4 regions of the Lysinibacillus sp. BNK-21 genome follow, and region 1 is predicted to be linked to each of the others. Evidence: riboswitches for the same ligand, from Rfam matches in the RefSeq annotation. Region 1 holds a riboswitch; each other region holds the start of a gene.
The links. Region 1 has a riboswitch for S-adenosylmethionine ahead of ACMGGO_RS20365 (MetQ/NlpA family ABC transporter substrate-binding protein). Riboswitches for the same ligand answer to the same signal wherever they lie in the genome.
Positions count from the first base shown of each region.

Region 2: it holds a riboswitch for S-adenosylmethionine, as region 1 does, so the genes downstream of both, metA (homoserine O-acetyltransferase MetA) here and ACMGGO_RS20365 (MetQ/NlpA family ABC transporter substrate-binding protein) in region 1, are expected to answer to the same signal.
Region 3: it holds a riboswitch for S-adenosylmethionine, as region 1 does, so the genes downstream of both, ACMGGO_RS00525 (cyclase family protein) here and ACMGGO_RS20365 (MetQ/NlpA family ABC transporter substrate-binding protein) in region 1, are expected to answer to the same signal.
Region 4: it holds a riboswitch for S-adenosylmethionine, as region 1 does, so the genes downstream of both, ACMGGO_RS14540 (YezD family protein) here and ACMGGO_RS20365 (MetQ/NlpA family ABC transporter substrate-binding protein) in region 1, are expected to answer to the same signal.

Region 1 is NZ_JBLQTS010000001.1:4,037,867-4,043,238, reverse strand. Features, by position in the region: gene ACMGGO_RS20380 (enoyl-CoA hydratase/isomerase family protein) at 1-69, opposite strand, end outside; gene ACMGGO_RS20375 (methionine ABC transporter permease) at 83-754, opposite strand; gene ACMGGO_RS20370 (methionine ABC transporter ATP-binding protein) at 747-1,772, opposite strand; gene ACMGGO_RS20365 (MetQ/NlpA family ABC transporter substrate-binding protein) at 1,880-2,710, opposite strand; SAM riboswitch class I at 2,799-2,903, opposite strand; gene ACMGGO_RS20360 (PPC domain-containing DNA-binding protein) at 3,026-3,529, shown strand; gene ACMGGO_RS20355 (pyridoxal phosphate-dependent aminotransferase) at 3,572-4,741, opposite strand; gene ACMGGO_RS20350 (carbon-nitrogen family hydrolase) at 4,838-5,372, shown strand, end outside.
Region 2 is NZ_JBLQTS010000001.1:2,023,668-2,029,039, reverse strand. Features, by position in the region: gene ACMGGO_RS10345 (Ger(x)C family spore germination protein) at 1-173, shown strand, start outside; gene ACMGGO_RS10340 (hypothetical protein) at 179-412, shown strand; gene ACMGGO_RS10335 (GerAB/ArcD/ProY family transporter) at 444-1,592, shown strand; gene metA (homoserine O-acetyltransferase MetA) at 1,632-2,567, opposite strand; SAM riboswitch class I at 2,691-2,802, opposite strand; gene ACMGGO_RS10325 (nucleotide excision repair endonuclease) at 3,006-3,377, shown strand; gene ACMGGO_RS10320 (hypothetical protein) at 3,430-3,816, opposite strand; gene ACMGGO_RS10315 (TrmB family transcriptional regulator) at 3,839-4,621, opposite strand; gene ACMGGO_RS10310 (TSUP family transporter) at 4,747-5,372, shown strand, end outside.
Region 3 is NZ_JBLQTS010000001.1:105,060-110,431, forward strand. Features, by position in the region: gene ACMGGO_RS00515 (Cof-type HAD-IIB family hydrolase) at 1-89, shown strand, start outside; gene ACMGGO_RS00520 (DedA family protein) at 151-747, shown strand; gene ACMGGO_RS00525 (cyclase family protein) at 778-1,515, opposite strand; SAM riboswitch class I at 1,605-1,710, opposite strand; gene ACMGGO_RS00530 (hypothetical protein) at 1,792-2,190, opposite strand; gene ACMGGO_RS00535 (AraC family transcriptional regulator) at 2,311-3,882, opposite strand; gene ACMGGO_RS00540 (ABC transporter substrate-binding protein) at 3,957-4,907, opposite strand; gene ACMGGO_RS00545 (MFS transporter) at 5,066-5,372, opposite strand, start outside.
Region 4 is NZ_JBLQTS010000001.1:2,816,151-2,821,522, forward strand. Features, by position in the region: gene ACMGGO_RS14515 (formate--tetrahydrofolate ligase) at 1-658, opposite strand, end outside; gene ACMGGO_RS14520 (cold-shock protein) at 872-1,072, shown strand; gene ACMGGO_RS14525 (amphi-Trp domain-containing protein) at 1,218-1,496, shown strand; gene ACMGGO_RS14530 (VOC family protein) at 1,869-2,654, opposite strand; gene ACMGGO_RS14535 (flavin reductase family protein) at 2,804-3,289, shown strand; gene ACMGGO_RS14540 (YezD family protein) at 3,380-3,535, opposite strand; SAM riboswitch class I at 3,606-3,701, opposite strand; gene ACMGGO_RS14545 (DUF418 domain-containing protein) at 3,872-4,966, opposite strand; gene ACMGGO_RS14550 (TetR/AcrR family transcriptional regulator) at 4,950-5,372, opposite strand, start outside.

The DNA of each region.
Region 1 (5,372 bases):
TTTATCCGGGCGGTTTAATACTAACGTTGCAATATAGCCATTTTTCTCTACATAAATTTCGTTTGTCATCTTCATTCTCCTCTTAATCTTTTTTCAACTTCGCGGCGAAGCGGTTACCAATGGATTGAATGCTCTGCACAAGGATGATTAAGATAAAGACAGTTGCATACATCACATCAACCTCATAGCGCAAATGACCATAACGATAGGCAAGGTCACCTAAACCGCCAGCACCAACCATTCCTGCCATTGCTGTTGCACCAATTAATCCTATTGTGGCAATTGTTAAGCCTAAAATAATAGATGGTCGCGCTTCACGTAATAGGACATGCCAAATGATATGGCGACGTTTAATACCCATGGCTGTGTAGGCTTCTACTACTCCGGAATCCACTTCTAAAAGCGCAGACTCCATCAGTCGTGCAATATAAGGAGCTGTGTAAACAACTAGTGGTACGATTACACCTTTAACACCAATTGTTGTACCTACAATTAACTTGGTAAAAGGTAAGATGAAGAATAGTAAAATGATAAATGGAACAGAGCGAACAATATTGATAAATAGATTAAAAAACTGATAGAAAAATTTATTTTCAAAGGATTGTCCTGGTCGTGTTAAAACGATTAATAGCCCTAATGGAATGCCAATCAGAATGGAGAAAAATAATGAAATTCCAACCATTTGAAATGTTTCGATAATTGCTTTGCCAATAACATCTGACCAATCTGTAAAGAAGCTTTGGATACTACTCATTGAACGCACCTCCTAATTCTTCCACTGCCACGCCATTTTCTGAAAAATACGTTAACGCCTTTTGGACAATCTGCGTTTCGCCATGTAAATGCACCACAATATTGCCGACAATACCGTTTTTTAATTCAATAATATTGGCTGTTAAAATATTTGGTTGCACATCATATACCTTAGTGATTTCTGCTAATAATGGCTTACCAGTACTTTCACCAAGGAATGTTAAACGGATTACACTTCCTGAAACATTTAATTGCTCAATAAGAGAAGGGGATAAATTACGTTGTGAAATTGTATTCAAAAACTTTCGCGTTGTAGGGTGCTTCGGTTTCGCAAAAAGTTCAATCGCTGTGCCAAATTCCACAACTTTCCCTGATTCTAGAACAGAAACCTCATCGCAAATTTTTTGAATTACATTCATTTCATGTGTGATGAGCAGAATCGTAATGCCTAATTCACGATTAATTTTTAACAACAATTCAAGAATGGCTTCCGTTGTCTCAGGATCAAGTGCACTTGTTGCTTCGTCACTAAGTAAAATCTCTGGTTCCTGTGCTAAGGCACGTGCAATAGCCACACGCTGTTTTTGACCACCTGAAAGTTGATTTGGGTAACTATCTAATTTATCTGTTAAACCGACAATTTCAGCATACTTAGCTACTCGGTTTTTTACTTCCGCCTCTTTATAGCCTAGTAGCTTTAAGGGAACTGCAATATTATTGTAAACTGTTGCTGTTTTTAAGAGATTAAAGTGCTGGAAGATCATCCCGATTTTTTGGCGTGTTTGACGTAATTCGTGAAGAGAAAGGGTCGTAATGTCTACATTGTCTATCACTACTTTTCCTGCTGTAGGACGTTCTAGTAGATTAACGCAACGAATGAGTGTACTTTTACCAGCACCACTATAGCCTATTACACCATGAATTTGTCCCTTTTTTACGTGAAGATTGATGCCATCCACAGCTTTTATGATGCCTTTTTTCGACTTAAATTCTTTTGAGATATTTTGTAATTGAATCATGCAATTGTTTGCTCCTTTCTCAACCTTCTAAAAAGCAAGAATCTGCTCGTCTTCCCATTGGGGAATTTCAGCAGATTCTTCGGCTTTATAGAAGCTTTCTGAACATATTACCAGCTAGGGATTACAGAACCTTTGAATTCCTCTTCGATGAATTGACGCACTTCGTCAGATTGGTAAGCCTCAACGAACTTTTTAATTGTTGGATCATTTTCATTTTCAGCACGTACAACAATATAGTTCACGTATGGAGAATCAGTAGATTCCAATAAAATAGAGTCATCTTTAGGATTAATACCAGCTTCTAATGCAAAGTTTGTATTAATAGCTGCTACATCTACCTCACTAAGTTGTTTAGGAATTTGAGCCGCCTCTAATTCAATGAATTTTAAATTCTTTTTGTTTTCTTCTACATCACGGATCGAGGCTGTTAAGTCTGCACCCTCTTTTAACTTAATATAGCCAGCTTCCTGTAAAACAAAGAGGGCACGCGCTCCATTCGTTGGGTCGTTTGGTAAGCCAAACGTTGCACCTTCAGGAATGTCATCAAAGGATTTATATTTTTCTGAGTAGATACCCATTGGATTTAAAATCGTCTTGCCCACTGGTACTAAATCTGTATCATGGTCTTTATTAAATGTATCTAGGAAAGGCTCGTGTTGATAGCTGTTCGCATCAAGATCACCTTCAGCTAAGGATGTATTAGGTAAAACATAGTCAGAAAATGATTTTAGTTCAACTTCTAGCCCATTTTCTTTTGCTACTTTAGCGGCTACTTCTGCAATTTGTTCGTGTGGACCAGAAGTGACGCCTACAACGATTTTCTTTTCATCAATTCCTTCAGCTTGGCTTTTACTATCTTCTTTAGAGCCACAGCCTGCTAAAGCTGCTACTAATGTTAAACTTGCTAAACCTACTAAAAATTTATTTTTCTTTTTCATGAAAATACCTCCAAGATTGTTTTTATCGGTTTTTTGAAAATAAAAAAACTCTCTTACAAATTAAGAGAGGCTCATGAAAAGATGTCCTCTCTTATCTATCAAACGAAGATCGTTTGCAGGATTTAGCACCTTCCTTTAAAAAGGAGGTTGCCGAGCTTCATAGGGCCAGTCCCTCAGCTACTCTTGATAAGAGATTTATAATATTTTTTTGTAATTCCGATAGAACTAATATAATTTATAGGGTATAGTAAGTCAATAAATAATTTTTAAATTTTTTATATAATTATAATATTTCGACGCAAAAGAGGGATAACAATGTCTGTAAGAGTTAATTATGGTATAGGTTCATTTGGTAAGGTTATTAGTGCTCGTTTTCTAACGGGAACAGATATCATTGAAGGGATTGAAGCGCTTTGCGAAGAGAATAGTATAGAGTCAGCAACAATTGTAAGCTGTATTGGCAGCTTTCAAAAAAGTAGCTTTGTTTATCTAGTGCCAGATGCAACAGTTCAAATTCAAGTTCGGTTTAGTGATGTGATTGAAAAAGAGGGACCATTAGAATTTATTCAAGGTTCAGGTGTGGTGTGTAAACGAGATGGTGGATATGAGACACATTTCCATGGTTCTATGAGCGATCAATGGGGTGCTGTATCAGGTGGGCATTTAATAAAAGGGGGCAACCCTGTTATTACTGCTGACATCGTGTTGGCAGAGGTACAAGGAATTCAACATATTCGAAAATGGGATGATGAAACAGGTCATGTTCAATTTTATCCATTAGAAAATGGTTTAGGGCAACCAAGGAAAATTGAAAAATAGTAATAATCCTGTAGCTAGGGATAGCTACAGGATACGGCGTCATTATCTTTTAAACAATTGTAATTGCTCGATTCTATGGATTGCTTCACGTAAGCGCTCCTCACTAACCAGCAATCCTACGCGTACATATCCTTCACCATATTGACCGAAGCCATTACCTGCTGCTACAGCGATATCAGCTTTTTCGAGCAAAAGATTAGCAAACTGTTCACTTGTATAGCCTAGTGGTACAGGGAGCCATGCGAAGAAGGAGCCTTTTGGAGCCGTAACATGCCAGCCAATTCTTCGAGCTTCTTCAATGAGTACATTGCGGCGACGCTCATAAGTAGCTCGTAGTTCATCCGCACATTGTTGGGAAGCCGTCAGTGCTACTGCTGCGGCTTGTTGAATGGCAGGGAATTGACTACAAAACAGATGATCCTGAATTAGATTAATAGCAGCAATAATCTCGGCATTCCCTACAGCGAAGCCTATACGCCAGCCAGCCATATTATAGGTTTTCGATAATGTATACATTTCAACTCCTACTTCTTTTGCACCCTTTGCTTGAAGGAAGCTAACTGGTTTATTACCGTCAAATCCTATTGTCCCATAAGCAAAATCATGTGATACGATAATATTGTGCTCCTTCGCAAAGCGAACGGTCTCTTCAAAAAACGCAAGTGATGCTGTACCACCTGTAGGGTTGTTCGGGTAATTTAAGTAAAGAAGCTTTGCTTTTTCTTTCACTTCATCAGGTAATGCATGATAATCAGGTAAGAAATCATTTTCAGCAAAAAGGGGCATTACTTCAAAATTGACGTCTCCTAGTACAACACCTGATAGGTAATCTGGATAGCCAGGATCTGGTAAGAGCATCGTGTCACCAGGGTTTAACACAGCTAAAGGTAGCTCAACTAGACCAATTTTTGTTCCACCAAGAATCGCTACCTCTGTATCTGGATTTAGTTCTACCTGATATTCACGTAGATAAAAGTCCGCAGCAGCTTGGCGTAATTCAGCGAGACCTCTAAAAGGTGAATATTTGTGGTTTTGAGGATTTTCAGCTGCTTCCTGTAATGCTTGAATGATGTGAATAGGCGTTGGCTGATCGGGATTTCCTTGCCCAAGGTTAATGACATCACGCCCTTCTTCTAGAGCCAAGTTTACTTTTTGAACGAGTGCTGCAAAAAATTGAGTGGGTAGTTGCTGTAGTTTTTTAGAGAATTCCATGCATGATCACCTTTTTCAGAATATAATAATTATTATTGAAGAATATGAAGCAAATAGTATTACTTTTTCTGATAATTGTCTAGAGGAGGAATAGAGATGAAAATCGGTTGTATTCAATTAAATGTTGGCTTTGGCAAAGTTGAAGAAAATTTTGAACGTGCCGAGGATAAGATTCGTGAAGCTGCAAAAAATGGGGCAGAAATCATAGTGTTACCTGAAATGTGGAATACAGGCTATGCTTTAGAGAAACTGCCTGAGCTAGCAGATATCAATGGTGAGCGGACAAAGACCTTTTTGGCTAAACTTGCTAAGGAACTTGATGTACATATTGTAGGGGGCTCTGTTTCAACAAAGAAAGGCGATAAATTTTATAATACGATGTATACCTTTGATCGTAATGGAGAACTTGTTGGGGAATATAGCAAGGCACATCTTTTCCGTTTAATGGACGAGCATCTTTACTTGGAAGCAGGGGATGAAATGAATCGTTTTGCTTTAGATGATATTGAAGCTGCTGGTGTCATTTGCTATGATATTCGCTTCCCAGAATGGTTACGTGCACATGCATTACAAGGAGCAAAGGTATTATTTGTACCAGCGCAGTGGCCAACTCCAAGGATTGACCATTGGA
Region 2 (5,372 bases), 2.0 Mb from region 1:
TTTTTGGATTTGGGGATGCCCTACATCGGGCAGATCCTAAGCAGTGGAAAAAAATAAAGGATGATTGGACTTCCATTTTTCCAGATTTAGCAGTGGTAGTTCATGTAAAGGTAACTACCCAAGGTTCAGGTACGATGCAAAATTCATTATTAAACAAGCCAAAGGAGGAATAAATGCAATGGTACTAGCCGTAGCTATCTTGATCATCGCGATAATCATTGCGCTTATTTTTATTCCAAAGCTAAAAAAGCAACAGGATAGAAAAGCCATGATTGTATTCTCCTTTTTGCTTCTTATTGGAACGGCTTTAAATATGGGGATTGCCCTGAAAATCCATATTCCTAGCCCATTAGATTTGATTACCTTTATCTTCACACCAATTAGGGATTACATTGTGTCATTCACAAAATAGAAAGATGGACTGAGAAACGGAGGGTAGCTTGATGGAAAAAGAGATAATTAGTTCAAGACAGTTTACAATCGTTACCTTCCTCTATTCTATCGGTACAGCGATTTTAATTATCCCTTCGAGTATTACTGGTGCCGCTAAGCAAGATGCTTGGATAGCGGCAAGCATTGGTGTTCTCCTTAGTTTACTGGTACTAAAATTATTTTTAACACTGGCCAATCAAACACCATCTCTAAACTTTATCGAGGCCAATGAAAAAATTCTTGGGCGTTTTTTTGGGAAAATCACAGCAATTTGTTTCCTGATTATGACCTTTCTTTCGGCTGGAGAATTACTCTATTTTATCGGTATTTTCATGAAAACGGAAGTAATGCCAGAGACACCGACATTAGCATTTGCCCTACTGTTCAGTATCATTATTATGTATGCCGCTTATTTAGGAATTGAGACCTTTGCCCGTTCGGCAGAAATCCTCTTCCCATTGTTTATCTTTATTTTTATTTTTTTCGTCATTAGTATTACCCCTCAAATTACATTTGAGAATATTCAGCCTCTACTAGAAGCGACCAAAGCATCTATGTTTTATAGTATTGCACGCTTTATGAGTATCTTTTCCTTTCCATTAATTGTATTATTGATGCTCTATCCTACTGGCGTCAATGTACAGCCGTCTGCACAGAAAGGGCTATATATTGGGGCAATTTTTGGCGGAATCGTCTTAGTTACGTTGATTGTCCTATCGATTCTTGTATTAGGTCCTGAAAACACTGCATCAAGGACATTTCCTAGCTATGCCTTAGCACAAAGAATATCTATAGGGAATTTTTTGCAGCGTATAGAAATCATTATGGCATTTATGTGGATTTCGTCTATTTATATTCGTACATTTATGTATTTCTATACGACCGTTGTTGGCCTTGCACAAATTTTGAAGATCAAGGATCATCGTCCACTCATTATACCGATGGGGATAATTGTTATTGGACTTTCTCAAATTGTTCATCCAGATATTGTGCATTCTACTAATTATAATAATGAAATTTGGCCAATCTTTTCCTTTATTTTCACCATTTTATTACCCATACTTTTGCTGATTGTGGTAGTTATTCGCAATCGTAAATCCAAGGCTCAAAATAACGAAACACCTCAGCAGGAAACAGAAAATGACAATCAAAAAGTCTAATTTCTTCTAAGCTAGAAAAGAAATTAGACTTTTTATTAATTAAATATGATATTCGATTTCATCTACAAAATCCCATTCATATGGTGTTTCTTGGTAAACATAGTAGTTCAACCAGTTAGAGAATAATAGATGCGTATGGGCACGCCATGTATTCATCGGCACTTGTGTCGGATCGTCATTCGGGAAGTAGTTTACAGGAACGGCGATATCTATGCCCTTCGCCACATCGCGACTGTATTCATCGGCTAGCGTTGTCGCATCATACTCTAGATGCCCCGTAATCATAATATTTTTATTATCTTTTGATTGTACAATAAATACCCCAGCATCCTCTGAATAGGATAATAATCGTAGATCTGGATGATTGCGAACCTCGTCAATCGAAACAGATGTATAGCGTGAATGAGGTGCAGTAAATAAATCACTAAAGCCACGTACCAAATCTACAGTTAAATCTGTAATCACATGGGAATAGACGCCTGAGCATTTAGCAGAAAGCTCAACCTTCCCAATGCCATAATGATGATACAATGCAGCCTGTGCCCCCCAACATATATGTAGCACGGATGTCACATTCTTTTTAGACCAATCCATAATTTCTGAAATTTCCTGCCAATAGTTGACCTCTTCAAAAGCCATTTTTTCTACTGGCGCACCAGTTATAATCATACCATCATAGCGTCGGTGTCGAATCTGATTGAACGTTGTGTAGAAAAGCTGCAAATGGGATTTACTCACATTTTTAGACTCGTGTGTGGCTGTATTCAAAAAGGTAATATTGACTTGTAATGGTGTATTCCCCAATAAACGTAATAATTGGAGCTCTGTTTTTTCTTTTTCAGGCATTAAATTTAATATTAATATATTTAATGGACGGATTTGCTGTGTTTTCGCACGATCTTCTTCCATGACGAAGATTTTTTCCTCACGTAAATGTTCTCCAGCTGGTAAATTTTTCGGAATATTAATTGGCATCTTGCTTTCCCCTCTCTATAATCACTCTCTTTTAGCAAATCTTGCTTGCGTAGGATGCAACGAAATTAAAAAATCCTCCTCATTCCATACGAGATAGAATGAGAAGGATTTTTTTCACGTCCACTCTTATCTCTCAAAGGAAAAAATCCTTTGCTGGAATTAGCACCTTTCTAACGATTGTTAGAGGTTGCTGAAGCGTCATCGGGCCAAATCCCTCAGCTTCTCTTGATAAGATTATTTAATTATCTTGAATTGTAACATGAACTTGTTAGAATATCAATAATTCATAGAATATTTTGTGATTCACGCGCATGTTTCTTGGTCATTTGATGTACACTAAGCTTGCTATCTGTGGGGTTTCTACATTTAAAATTTATGGTAAACATGCCGTAATTATGTTACCATATACTTTTAGTAAGAGAGAGGAACGTGAATAGTTTGATTAAAATTGAATTTCCAAAACCAGATCTAGTAATCCGTCAACGTGAACAAGATTTAAAACCAGGTGATGTGCCGATCACACCTTACTTTGGTTTTATTGACTTCCATAAAATCACACGTGATAAAGGCGGCATTTTCTTATTCTATAATGACAAGAATGAGCTATTGTTTGTTGGGAAAGCACGTAAAATTCGTCAACGTATTAAAAAACATTTCGAGGATAATGTATCTCCGATGAAAAACCATCGTGATGAAGTGTTCAAAATTGAAGTCTATGAAGTAGAAGATCCAATGGAACGTGAAATTTACGAAACATATGCGATTAATACTTTCCGCTCTAAATATAACGTAGACAAAGTCTTTTATTAGGCATCACGTAAAGAAACCGAAATCTCATCTAAAGGGATTTCGGTTTCTTTTATCACATAATGGTCATACGATCAATTGGCGTACTCTGACCGTTTATTCGCAAATCAATGGTATCCAGCTCAGGATTCTTGACGGTGATTTTAAAAACATAGGGTTGTGCCTCTTTCCTTTGCTCGCTGCCTTCTTCTAACTGGATAATAAGCCTATTTCCCTCAGCTGTAATACTTGCCAATACATTCCCTTTTGAATAATAAACAAGGTAATATGGAGCATCCTTTTCATGCAATAGTTGTATTCTGTCATTAGAAACGATATTTTTTTGAACATTATCTGGGACAACCGTTAGCTCATGAATCGTTGGTGGATCGGTAGGTGGTGTAGCATTACAGGCTCCTAGCATTAGTAGGCTTATTAAACCTAGCAACACGAATTTTTTCAAGTAACTCCCCTTCCTTATACGACTATTCTAAGAAAAAAGCTTTACGCTCCTTAGCAATCCAGTCTTCTAACTCCTGATCATCACGTTTTACTAACCGATTGATGAGCACATCATGCCATATATAATCCTCTAACAAATAAATATGAACTGGATCATTGGTGATAAAGGCCGTCTCTTGGGTAGATGGAGAATGACCATAAATCATTTCCTGACCATCTATCGATAAGATAAACCAATGCGGTGTAGACGCTTTTTTTGTATAATGTGTGGCTCTATGCTGGTCAATTGAGGCGAGATGCTCTCCTACATACAACGTAATGCCATGAACAGGAACATGCAGCGCCACCTCTTGCAAATCTTCACGTAAGGCATCATACATATCTTCCCACATCGACAGCATCACTTTTTTCTTCGCCTTCTTTAGAAGTGACTGACAATAGTTGATAATGGATTCCTTGCCCTTCAGCATGACCACTTTAGGCTCAGCTTCCTGTACTTTTTCCTCTAATTTCTCTAATTTCCCGCTTATAGACGTAAAATTCGACTCCCAGCGCTGTTGCATTTGCTGTAAGAACACAGACACAGGCATTGCCGAATAGGTCGTTTGTTCTGCGGTCTCTTCTTTTAACACGATGCCCTTTTCTACAAGGATATTTAAAATATCATACACTCTTGCACGTGGTATGCCAGAATTTTTACTTACCTGATAAGCACTGACATGACTTTGCTGAACAAGTGCCGTATAGGCCTTCGCTTCATATTCTGTAAAACCCATTTCTTTCAGCTGGGTGATTAATTCCTCCATGTAATCCCTCCATTATCTTTATTATAGGCTACCAATGTGAAGATTTGCCAATGAAAAAATGGGGTTTACAGCGCAAATAAAATTAGTTACTATTTCAGTAGTAACTAATTATAAAGAGGTGTCATATGTTGTTTGAAATCGATGTACATATTCTCATACTATTAATTTCTTTTGGATTTCTGGCGGCTTTTGTTGACTCAGTAGTGGGAGGGGGCGGTTTAATTTCACTACCAGCCTTACTATTTGTTGGGCTCAATCCAGCTGCTGCGGTTGCCACGAACAAACTAGCAGGAGCTATGGGCTCGCTCACTTCCTCTATTTCTTTCTATCGTTCTGGCCAGCTGGACATTCACTCTGTCCTCAAATATTTTCCACTAGCATTTATCGGATCATTATGTGGTGCTTGGACTGTGCATCTGATTAATCCAGCATTACTAAAGCCATTAATGCTTGTTATGCTGGCGGCTGTTGGGGTATATACGATCTTTAAAAAGGATTGGGGTGCCGTCTCTACCGTAAAAAATCTATCTAAAAAACATTTGTTTTTATTTATGCTGCTATTATTTGCTATTGGTTTTTATGATGGATTTCTTGGTCCTGGGACAGGGTCGTTTTTAATCTTTAGCTTCTTATTGGTAGGCTTCGATTTTTTAAAGGCGGCTGGTAATGCGAAGTTTTTAAATTTGGCGAGTAATGTGGCTGGTGTTTGTATGTTTGCTTACTTAGGTCAAATTCATTATGTTTATGGTCT
Region 3 (5,372 bases), 3.9 Mb from region 1:
AAGCTCTAAAAAGTGTTGCGAATTTTGTTACAAAGACATCTACGGATGGCGGTATCAATTTTGCTTTACGTCAGCTTCAAGTCATTTAGAGCGCTGAGGCTACACTATATATAGCAGGTAGATTTTAATAAATTTTAGGTGGGATGATTTATGGCACATCACGTGCAGTCTCTAATTGAACATTACGGATACTTTGGAATTATCGTGATTCTAATTGGAGGTATTGTAGGGGTGCCACTTCCTGATGAGGTGTTTCTAACTTATGTAGGCTATAGTGTTTACCGAGAAAGTCTTGAACATATTCCTGCTTTAGTCAGTGCAATGATTGGTGCGGTTGGAGGCATTACCTTAAGTTACTATATTGGTTATCGTTTTGGCTTACCGTTATTGCAGAAATATGGGCCTAAAATTCATATTACAGAGCAAAAAATTGACTTTACGAAAAAGATGTTTACAAAAATAGGACCTACCCTATTATTAATTGGCTATTTTATCCCCGGGGTACGTCATTTGACAGCGTATATTGCGGCTATTAATAATTATCCTTATAGAAAGTTTGCGCTTTTTGCCTATACAGGGGCATTTATCTGGACGTTCACATTTATATCATTAGGAAAGATGCTTGGAGAGAAATGGCGATTTGTTGGATACTATCTGACTCATTATAGTATCTATCTTATCCTTTTATTTATTGTAGGGATGCTCATTGTTTACTTTCTATTCAAAAAAAGAAATGGACAAACATAAAAGTCGGTATACGCTATACCGACTTTTAAGTTATGGCAAAATAGCAAATGAGCGCACAGGGAAGCCAGATGCTTTTTCTGGCTTAGGTACGATATTGAAGATGATAGCGCCTTTCGCAGGTAGCTTGTCCAAATTCGTCATTAGCTCAATTTGATAGGTGTCTTGGTCAAGTACAAAATATTCGCCATCTAGCTTGCCATTTTTACGAAAATCAGCAGCAGAGTCCGTATCGAAAGTTTCATGACCAATTGCGCTTACCTTGCGTTCTTTTAGTAAAAACTGTAAAGCTTCTAAACCCCAGCCAGGGATATGGTTATGTCCATCTGCATCCTTATTACTGAAAGCCTCTTTATCTGGCCAGCGCTTACTCCAATCTGTGCGTAATGCTACAAATGTTCCTGCTTCAATTTCTCCATGCTTGTCCTCAAAATCAAGAATATCTTCAACACTTAATGAAAAATCATGGTTGCTCGCAGCCTCTTGTGATTTATCAATAACAACAAGGGGAAGAACAAGCTCTTTTAGTTCTAATTCTTCTAAGTAGCGAGTATCTCGCACAAAATGAATGGGTGGGTCGATATGTGTGCCATATTGACCAGGGAACGTGAATTGTTGAGCGAAGAAACCGTCCTTATGAGAAAATAACGTTTCAAATTTAGCGTCCTCAAACATAAAAAAATGTGGTGAATTAGGGCCGAATGTATGTGTTAAGTCAACCCACTGTTTCGATTTTAATAATTGCAATGCTTGTAAAAGTTCATTAGACATCGATTTCCCTGCTTTCTGTAAAAATAGTTGTAAATAAAAAGGAGTCCCCTAATAGAAGAGGACTCCTGCTGCAACAACGGTAGTTCTTCTTCTCATCTTCAAGGCTGATCATTTTGCCAATTGGAATTAGCACCATACTGTTAGCTGGTTGCTGAGACTTCATCGGGCCAATCCCTCCGTCTCTCTTGATAAGAAAAGTAATATAAGAATTTTCAGAAATAACAATACAAACACTTTAGCATAGTTTTTTATAGTTTACAAGTTCACTAGGAATTTTCACCAATTCAAATTTAAGGTGACTCCACAACAATCATTATCAATAAGACGTATTCTAAAACTGTCTGGTGTATAGTTTGTTTCAAATTTCATCGTAATGCCTGTTGATGTGATTAATTTTTCAACCTCTGTTTTATTTGAAAGTTGAGCAGCATTCATTAAATCATGTGCGAATTGTTGGGAGCTATCTATTTTATCCGTAAGTAATTGGGCTTGCTGCATCATTGCCTTTATCCGTGATGCTGAAGCTTTTAATTTGTGTGTATCGACAGGTGGAAAAGGATTATTGGTCGGCATTGCTAGATGTTGCGAAAAGGGTCTAATGGCAAAATGATTAGCGATAGGCGATGTTGGATAATGATAGGGATGCACAAAATACGGATAAGGATTGTAATACAAGGTCATTCCTCCTATCCTATAACTGATATCCTATCTTATGTAGCAAAACGGCTTTCGGTGTTATTAGCAGTGCAATGTTTGTCCTAATCATTGAAAAAGGAAGCTAAAGTAAGCTTCCTTTTAGCCAAGTACATTTAAGACATCATCAATTTTTTTACTATGTGATAAAATGCCATAATTCATCCATGTTAAAAAGTCTACTTCATAGACACAGTTGCTTTTAACGGCAGCTAGGTTTTTCCAAGTAGGAGTTTTTAAAATAGCACGTTCCTCATTTTCATAAATGGAATGTTGTTTATCAAAGGTAATAAATAAATGATCAGCATCTAATTGCAACAATTGAGCAAATGTCAGTTGTGCTTTACGTTGATTGTGCGGAATACTCCATACTAGTGAATGTGGCATTAAACCTAAGTCACGATATAAAATGGGGCCCGTATAGCCACATTCAGGACCCGCATATAGAGTAATGCCAATGGCTGAAATACGGAGAAATGCTACACTTTGCCCATAAACAGATTTGCTAAGAATTCCTTTTGCTTGTTGTACTTTATCTTCATATTGTAGGATTACGTCTTGCATCAAGGAGGTTTTTCCTGTTAGATCTGCAATTTTAAATAAAGTAGATTGCCAATTCTCTCCAGGGTGTGAAAGATGGCAGACGGGGGCTACTTCATCTAAGTGCTGAAAGGATTCCCAACGCTCTACACCAGAATCTAACATAATTAAAGTTGGCTTATAGTAAAAGAGTCGATCCATTTCTCTATTTTGTACATCGATATCTGGCACTTTCTGTAGACCTAAATAGTCTTGTTTCCCCCATTTTGAATGACTGAATTGAGCAATTGGCGTAATCCCAAGCGCAACAAAGAAATCTTCTAAGAATGGTGCAAATACACGTATATGGCTGCTTTGATTTCTTCGATATTGTCCTGGAGAGATGCCGACATGTTCCTTAAAGCGACGATTGAAATAATACTCATTATTAAATCCGACAGACTGGCTAATTTCAAATACTCGATCATTTGTTGTCATTAATAAATGCTTAGCTTTTTCAATACGAAGTTTAGTTAAATAGTGAAGAGGAATTTGTCCCGTAATATCTTTAAAAATGCGCGTGTAATTCCATCTTGGTACGTCAGCTAGCTGTGCTAGCTGCTCAACCGTCCACTCTTTTTCAAAATGTTTTTGTAAATGGTTAACGGACTGCTCAACAGATTGGCGATCATTTTTTTTCATCTGCTTGGGTATGGTTTGATGTAAGAGTAATAACATCAGCTCTTGAAAGTGCACATGCTGTTCAAAAATCGTGTGTTCATCCTCCGCTAACCGGTTTTGATAGATGACTTCTAGCAGTCTATGACATTGTGAAAAGGGGAGAAGATGTCGTTCGCTGATACTTGTAAAATGACTATATGAATTTTGACTATTGCTGAGATTGACAATGTTGAATTGTAACTGATAAAAACAAAGGTGTTCACTTTGAATGTGGATACTAACCGTGTTATTTGGCGGAATCAATATGCACTTTTCTTCACTAAAATGAATGGTGTCATGATCTATGGCTAGCTTTCCGCTACCATTCATTACGATAAAAAGTGTATAGAAATCACTACTAATCAATAACTTTTTTGACGGTTGAATTGAATAAGAGATATTTTGTAACGTATAAACATGTGTTAAGTTACCCATTAATAATTCACCCCTTTTTTTGAATTGGCAGAACAACACAAAGAAAGCCCTCATTAAGAGCTTTCTTTGGAAAATTATTTGACGAACCATTTCTCTAAATCATCATACTTTAGCAAGTTGGCTGTGATTGCGCCAGATTGCCAATATGTGCGATCAGCAATATAAACATGCCCATTTTTTACAGCAGGGAGTGTTTTCCATAGTGTACTATCTAACCATTTAATGGCTTCTTGGTTTTCTTTAGACTCCCATGTTCCGTTTGAAGGGAAAAGGATGATATGATCCGCATCTAATTCCGTGATAGCCTCTTCTGATAAAACCTCGTGAAACTCTGTCATATCACGGGCTAATGGATGTGGTGTTAAGCCTGTCTCTGTGTAAATATAGCCAGAGTAGCGATTTTTAATACCAAATAACGCTAATGTATTATCTGCTACATTTAGTCGTACAACAGCAACTGTTTCGTCTTCGATTGATTCATCTAGTTTTGCTTTTAAATCGGAAACACGTTGCTCATATTGATCAACCATTTCTTTTGCTTTATCGGAAATATTTAAAACATCAGCTATTGTTTTCGCAATTTCACGTGGATCTTGTAGAATATCTTCTTTCAAGCGGTAAGTAGGCGCTACCTTTGAGTATTCATCATACTTTGCCTTGTCCGCGGCACCATCTACAATGATTAAATCAGGCTTGGCTTGTAATAATGTTTCCATGCTACCAGTAATGTCGAACTCAGGAACATCTAATCCTAAATAGTCCTGTTTTCCCCAAGATGGGTGATACCATTGCACAACGGGTTTTACATCCAAAGCAGTTAAATAGTCTTCCAAATAGATAGCAGCTACACGCTGTGGATTTGTAGGAATTTCTACTTTTCCAAACTCGTCTTCTACAATTCTTGTATCTTTAGATGATTGTTCTTCTGTAGCTGTATCCTCTTTTACTTCATTTGAGCCACAGGCACCTAATACGAATATAAGTGCAAAGAAAACTACAAATGAAAAATATCGACCTCTACGCATTTTATTCACTCCTATAGATTTACTAAAACAGTAAGGGTATTCCCTTAAATTAGAATGATAATCATTCTCGTTTGGTTCAAGTAAATTATAGGATACTACATATCAACAAACAATACACATTCTCTACTACTTTTTTATACAAAATGAAATTCAGAGAGTTATTGTTTTTTGTTATCGAAAAGTAACCATAAAAGTGTAACAATTGCAGCTAGCATAACCATCAGGAATCCGTATATAGGCGTATGCGCCAACGATTGGTGGCGAATAATAAAGCCTCCGATATATGAGCCTAAAAATATGCCAATATTGAAAGCAGAAATATTCAATGCTGAGGCCATTGAAATTGCTGATGGTATATATTTTTCAGATAGTAGAACAGCATATAGCTGCAATCCTGGGACATTCATAAACATGAACAATCCCATTGTCAGCACCATTATTAATCCCATAATAGGTGATTCAAGA
Region 4 (5,372 bases), 1.2 Mb from region 1:
GTAAATCCTCAATGCTTGTGGCTAAACAGAATACTGCCATAATTTCAGAGGCAACCGTAATATCAAAGCCATCCTCACGCGGCATGCCTTGAACAGGACCACCTAATCCCACCACTACCTTACGAAGGGCACGATCATTTAAGTCCATGACACGCTTCCAAATAATGCGTCGTGGATCAATGTTAAGTGTATTACCTTGGTGGATATGATTATCAATAAATGCGGATAAAGCATTGTTAGCTGTTGTAATCGCATGAAGGTCGCCAGTAAAATGTAAATTAATATCCTCCATTGGTATAACTTGTGCGTAACCTCCGCCAGTTGCGCCACCTTTTACGCCCATAACTGGACCTAATGATGGTTCACGTAATGCGACCATCACCTTCTTATCTAATTGATGAAGGGCATCTGCTAGTCCAACAGTCACAGTCGACTTTCCTTCACCAGCTGGGGTTGGACTAATAGCTGATACTAATACTACCTTTGCATCCTCGCCCTGAGCAGTAATTTTTAATGGGTCGATCTTTGCTTTGTAGCGTCCATACTGCTCAAGAGCATCCTCTGGAATACCCGCAGCATTGGCAATTTCCGTAATAGGTTTGATCACTGCTTGACTAGCGATTTCTAAATCTGATAATGGTTGATTTTTCGTTGTCATTTGGCATCCTACTTTCTATGTTGTTCATTTCCATTATAGTCTTAATTGTGAAAAAAAAGAAAGCCAGATATGCAAGCATTTCGTCAATCAATTGACTTATTTGTTCAATTCCTGTATGTTCTAAGAGAAAATGCAATTTTTTCACATTTTCTCAATGAGTGCACCATTTATTTAACTTTATTTTACATTCAAGCGCATTGGAGGCGAATGCTTATGCAACAGGGGATCGTAAAGTGGTTCAATAATGAAAAAGGTTATGGCTTTATTGAATGTGATGATGGCGAAGATGTATTTGTTCATTTTACGGGCATCCAGGAGGAAGGCTTCCGTACACTTGAAGAAGGTCAAAAGGTTTCATTTGATGTTGTGGAAGGCAATCGTGGACCCCAAGCATCAAATGTTGTAAAACTATAAGCGTAAGGGGACTATCCGTGTAGTTCCAGATTAGCAGCGGATTAGGAAATGCATCGTTTCCTTCATCCGCTTTTTGTATTGTTTTATAAGCTGAATGCCCCCTCCATGTTATAATAGAAGTAACAATACGTAAGGAGGGATTTCGATGCAAAAACAAAATAAACCCATGACTGAAGTTATTTTGAAGCATAAAGAACGACAAAGTGTAGCAGAATTTGCAGCAACACTGGAAACGATTGCAAAAAAGCTTAAAGAAAATGGTGAATTCACTTTTGTTCAAGACACAGAGCCAACAGTTGTCAGCCCAAGTGAACAGCTCAAAATCGAATACTCCTATACAAAAAAGGGCGACAAGCATTCATTTGAAATTGAATTTGATTGGTATACAGGTACAGAAACACCGAAAAAAATGACAATTGAATAATAATTGGCAACGAAAATCCACTTCTCTGATGAAGTGGATTTTTCCATATTGTTGAATTAAAGATCATGTCACTAGCTAAAACTTTCTAGCAAGGTGAGGAGGTGATTTCGCTCCAGGGTCTCCTCTGTAACGCTAAATCCACAGGAAAGCAAGTAGCCAGCATCAGAAATTCTATTGATGGTTTTGTTTTTCAATACTTATGTAAAAAGGCGGAAGCAAAAGTGTTTCAGCCCATAAAAATACCGAGCTATCCACTAAAACGCTTACGAAGTGTTTCGGAATAGTTCGGTTTTTCTAGTTATCATGTTTGTTAATTTAAAGATTATTCGGCTTAATGAAGGTCCCAGTTAGTTATGGCCCAGCCTTTTCTCCTTATCGATTTATCCAATAAAAAGCACCAGGGCAAACTAAAGTTTCCTTTGTTCGTTTAGGATCCTTTAATGTCACACCAAATGGTCCCTCTTTGACATGACCAAGTGTCATTGTCATCGCGCTCTCTTCCTCATAGAAATCTAAGCGCATATTCGGTAGCTGTAGTGACAAATACTGCTCATATTGCGTAGGCACTGGTAGCTGTAACACCTCTTGCCACAGCTTAACTGTTGCCTGCATGTCCTTGACGTAGAATTGGACGGATTCCATCGTTATAGCCTGTTTGACATCAATGGCACCACTTGCCTTTAATTGAACCAAACGTTCTTCATCTTCCTCCGCCCATTCAATCAAAAATGGAAAATCAATTGGCAGATCTGGCTTACCAAAATGCAGTAGCTTCCATTCTACCACAGTGCCATCTGGTCTTGTTCTGCTACATGCATCTGGTCCATATACTTCATAGCCCAATGCTCGCAAGCGTCGACCCTCTTCCTCAATATTTTTTGTGCGCAGAGCAATTCGAGAAAATCCCTGGCGCTCTTGATCACGTTTAAACGTATAATGTAGGGAATATGGGTATTGTGCCGCTTGCTCAAATAAATCACGATCATAGATAGCAATTTGTTCAATATAGCTTAAGCCAAAGTAGCTTAACGTATTATAAGTCCCCCACATCGTGTGCTGCCCACCATTCACTGTATGGACATTTCGTTTATTGAAGAAAACCTTTATATTTTCTGGTGATTCCACTTGATGAACCAAATGATCAAAATATAAAGTCATGGCCATTCCCCTTTCTTTCCCCATTACCTTTACCTGTATGTTTGATTAGTTTAAAATTTACTCAAGAAAAGGAGTTACTAGTAGGATATGAAAAAAAGTTTCGTTTACCTACAAACTCCGTTCACTAATTTCATAAAGAGGTGATTTGAATGACAGATTTAGTAGCTGCTTTTAAATTGGCATTAGGTAATTATCCTACAGGCGTAACAGTTGTCACGACATGTCATGACACAAAACCGATTGGCTTAACCGTCAATTCCTTTGCATCTGTTTCAATCGACCCGCTCCTTATTTTGTGGTCACTCGATAAAAAATCTCAGCTCCATCCTTATTTCACGACTGCGCCAAATTTTGCGGTCAATATTTTAGCGAGTGATCAAGAGCATTTATGTACACTATTTGCCAGTAAAATCCCTGATCGCTTTGCACAAGCAAAATGGTCAACTTCCTCTTTAGGACTACCGATTTTACATGATACAGCAGCTAATTTACAATGTAAAACATTTCAGCAAATCGATGCTGGCGACCATACCATTTTTATTGGGCAGGTCGTAGACATTACAAATGCTCAAAAAGAGCCTTTGCTTTATCATCGCCGTCATATCGGTCCCATACCAAAAAGCTTTTATAGCTAGTCTTTACACAAAAAAAGGGCCACTTGTAAGCATAGGAAATCCTTCATGCTTATAGGTGGCCGTTTGACATAAGTTCTACTGAAATCATTGTTATTTTTTCTGCGGAAATCTCTGCTTTTCAAGCCTATTAATTTGCACAATCACACCATCTTGAATCGTAATATGCACTTCACCAAATTCAAGATTTTGAATCGCCTTCGCAATTGCCTCTAGTTTCTTATCATCTACTTTTACTGACTGAGCCATACGATACACCCCTTCTTTTTTATCCTTATTGTTCATAAAGAGGCCAACGCATCAAACTGATTGATAGCCCCTCCTATCTCTCAGACACCATCTGTTGGATTTGGCACCTGTTGTTCGGTTGCCGAGGCTTCATTGGGCCAAGTCCCTCCACCTCTCTTGATAAGAGTACTGCGTTTCTTGAAAATAATTCTATAATTCTGCTATAGGAATGTCAATACAAAATATTAGAAAACCTAGTTGAATACTATGCAATATGTCGTTTAGATTAAAAGACTCCCTAAACCTAAAGTATTTTATGCCTAGTCAGTGAGAAATAGATGGCAATCCATTAATTTATTACAAGCTCCATTTCCTCATCATGAATTCAAGTGGGCCTCGATGATGTTTAGTCCTCCACCATACAGAAACAACGACACATCCTAAAAAATAACAGCAGGCATACAGCATGGAAAAAGCAAGTGTTTGGTTCTCCAGCTTTTGGCAAATAATTAGTATTCCAATGCCTATAACAACATGGCCAACATAATGCGTTAAAGACATTTGTCCTGTTAATATGAAAGATTGAATAACTTTATTTTTACATGTCTCTACAAGATAGATGGAGCTAACAATGATGACAATAGCCGAAGCCGAATTAGATAGGACATACATCATATTCGGTGGAATCGGTCCTGTATCAAATAAGTACAATGCACTCTCTACATCTAATAAATGAATGGTTGTCATCTTAATGAATAACGTTGAACAAGTCTCAGTCATGATGACTAACAATAAACCTATCACCAGTAAGTTTTTTCTTAATGTATGATTTGTTAAATCTAATGTGCCCATTACCATACCTATCAGAAAGAAGCAAATCCAGGGGAATAGTGGATGATAGCCATTAAACATCAAATTTCTTATAAATCCTGCTGGTGTCCAAAAATCAAGATACTCTAGTAGCACATATGTTGGATGCCAACCAGCAAGGTAACTAAATTGAATTTGAAGCCATTGTGAAAGGATAAGGATGGCACCGATTATGAAGATCATCATTTTCTTGGATTGGGCAATCAACCAAGCAGCAACAAACATATACACGCCATAATAATGTAAGATATCTCCTGTCCAGCCGATTGCATATAATATTATCCCTATCGTAAATAACAAAAGCGCCCTCTTCCACAAAGTAAGTCGATTTTGACGAAGAAGGATTGGGTCCTTACTCTCTCTAGCCTGACGAGTCATTAAGGCTGTCCCTATTCCTGCTAGCATGACAAATACGGCCGAGGCACGCCCCTCAAACATATTTTGTAAGGCAATCAACCATGTTGACCCATTCGTTGTAGAACCCGTTACGACACCAAAATTGACAATAAACATACCTAGCATAGCGAGAGCTCTTGCAAAATCAAGACCTTCAATGCGCCGATCATCATTTCTTTTTGTCATCTTTGCCCCCTTGGATAACGCTATTCACTGCCTCCTTCCAAATAGCCCTATAGTTCAATTGGTTGCCTGTTAACATGAAATTACCGATATTATCATAGACGAGGGCTAGCATCTGTGCCTTCGCTTCTATATGTGGAGTATCCTCTAGCACGCCTAGCTGTACGCCATATCGTAGGATAGCAACAAAGCTCGTTAAAAAGCTGGTTTCTAGCTCTACTAATTGTCTTTTATAGTTTTCATCGCGGGCCGCTAATAGTACATATTGATTAAATATTTTATTAAAATAAGGGTCCTTGTCCTGTGCCTCAATAGATTTATAGCCTAGCTTAAGTAATTCCTCCTTAAAATTAGCAGAAGAAAGCTCTTTATAATCCACAGCGACATCATGTTGAATTTCTTTATACAA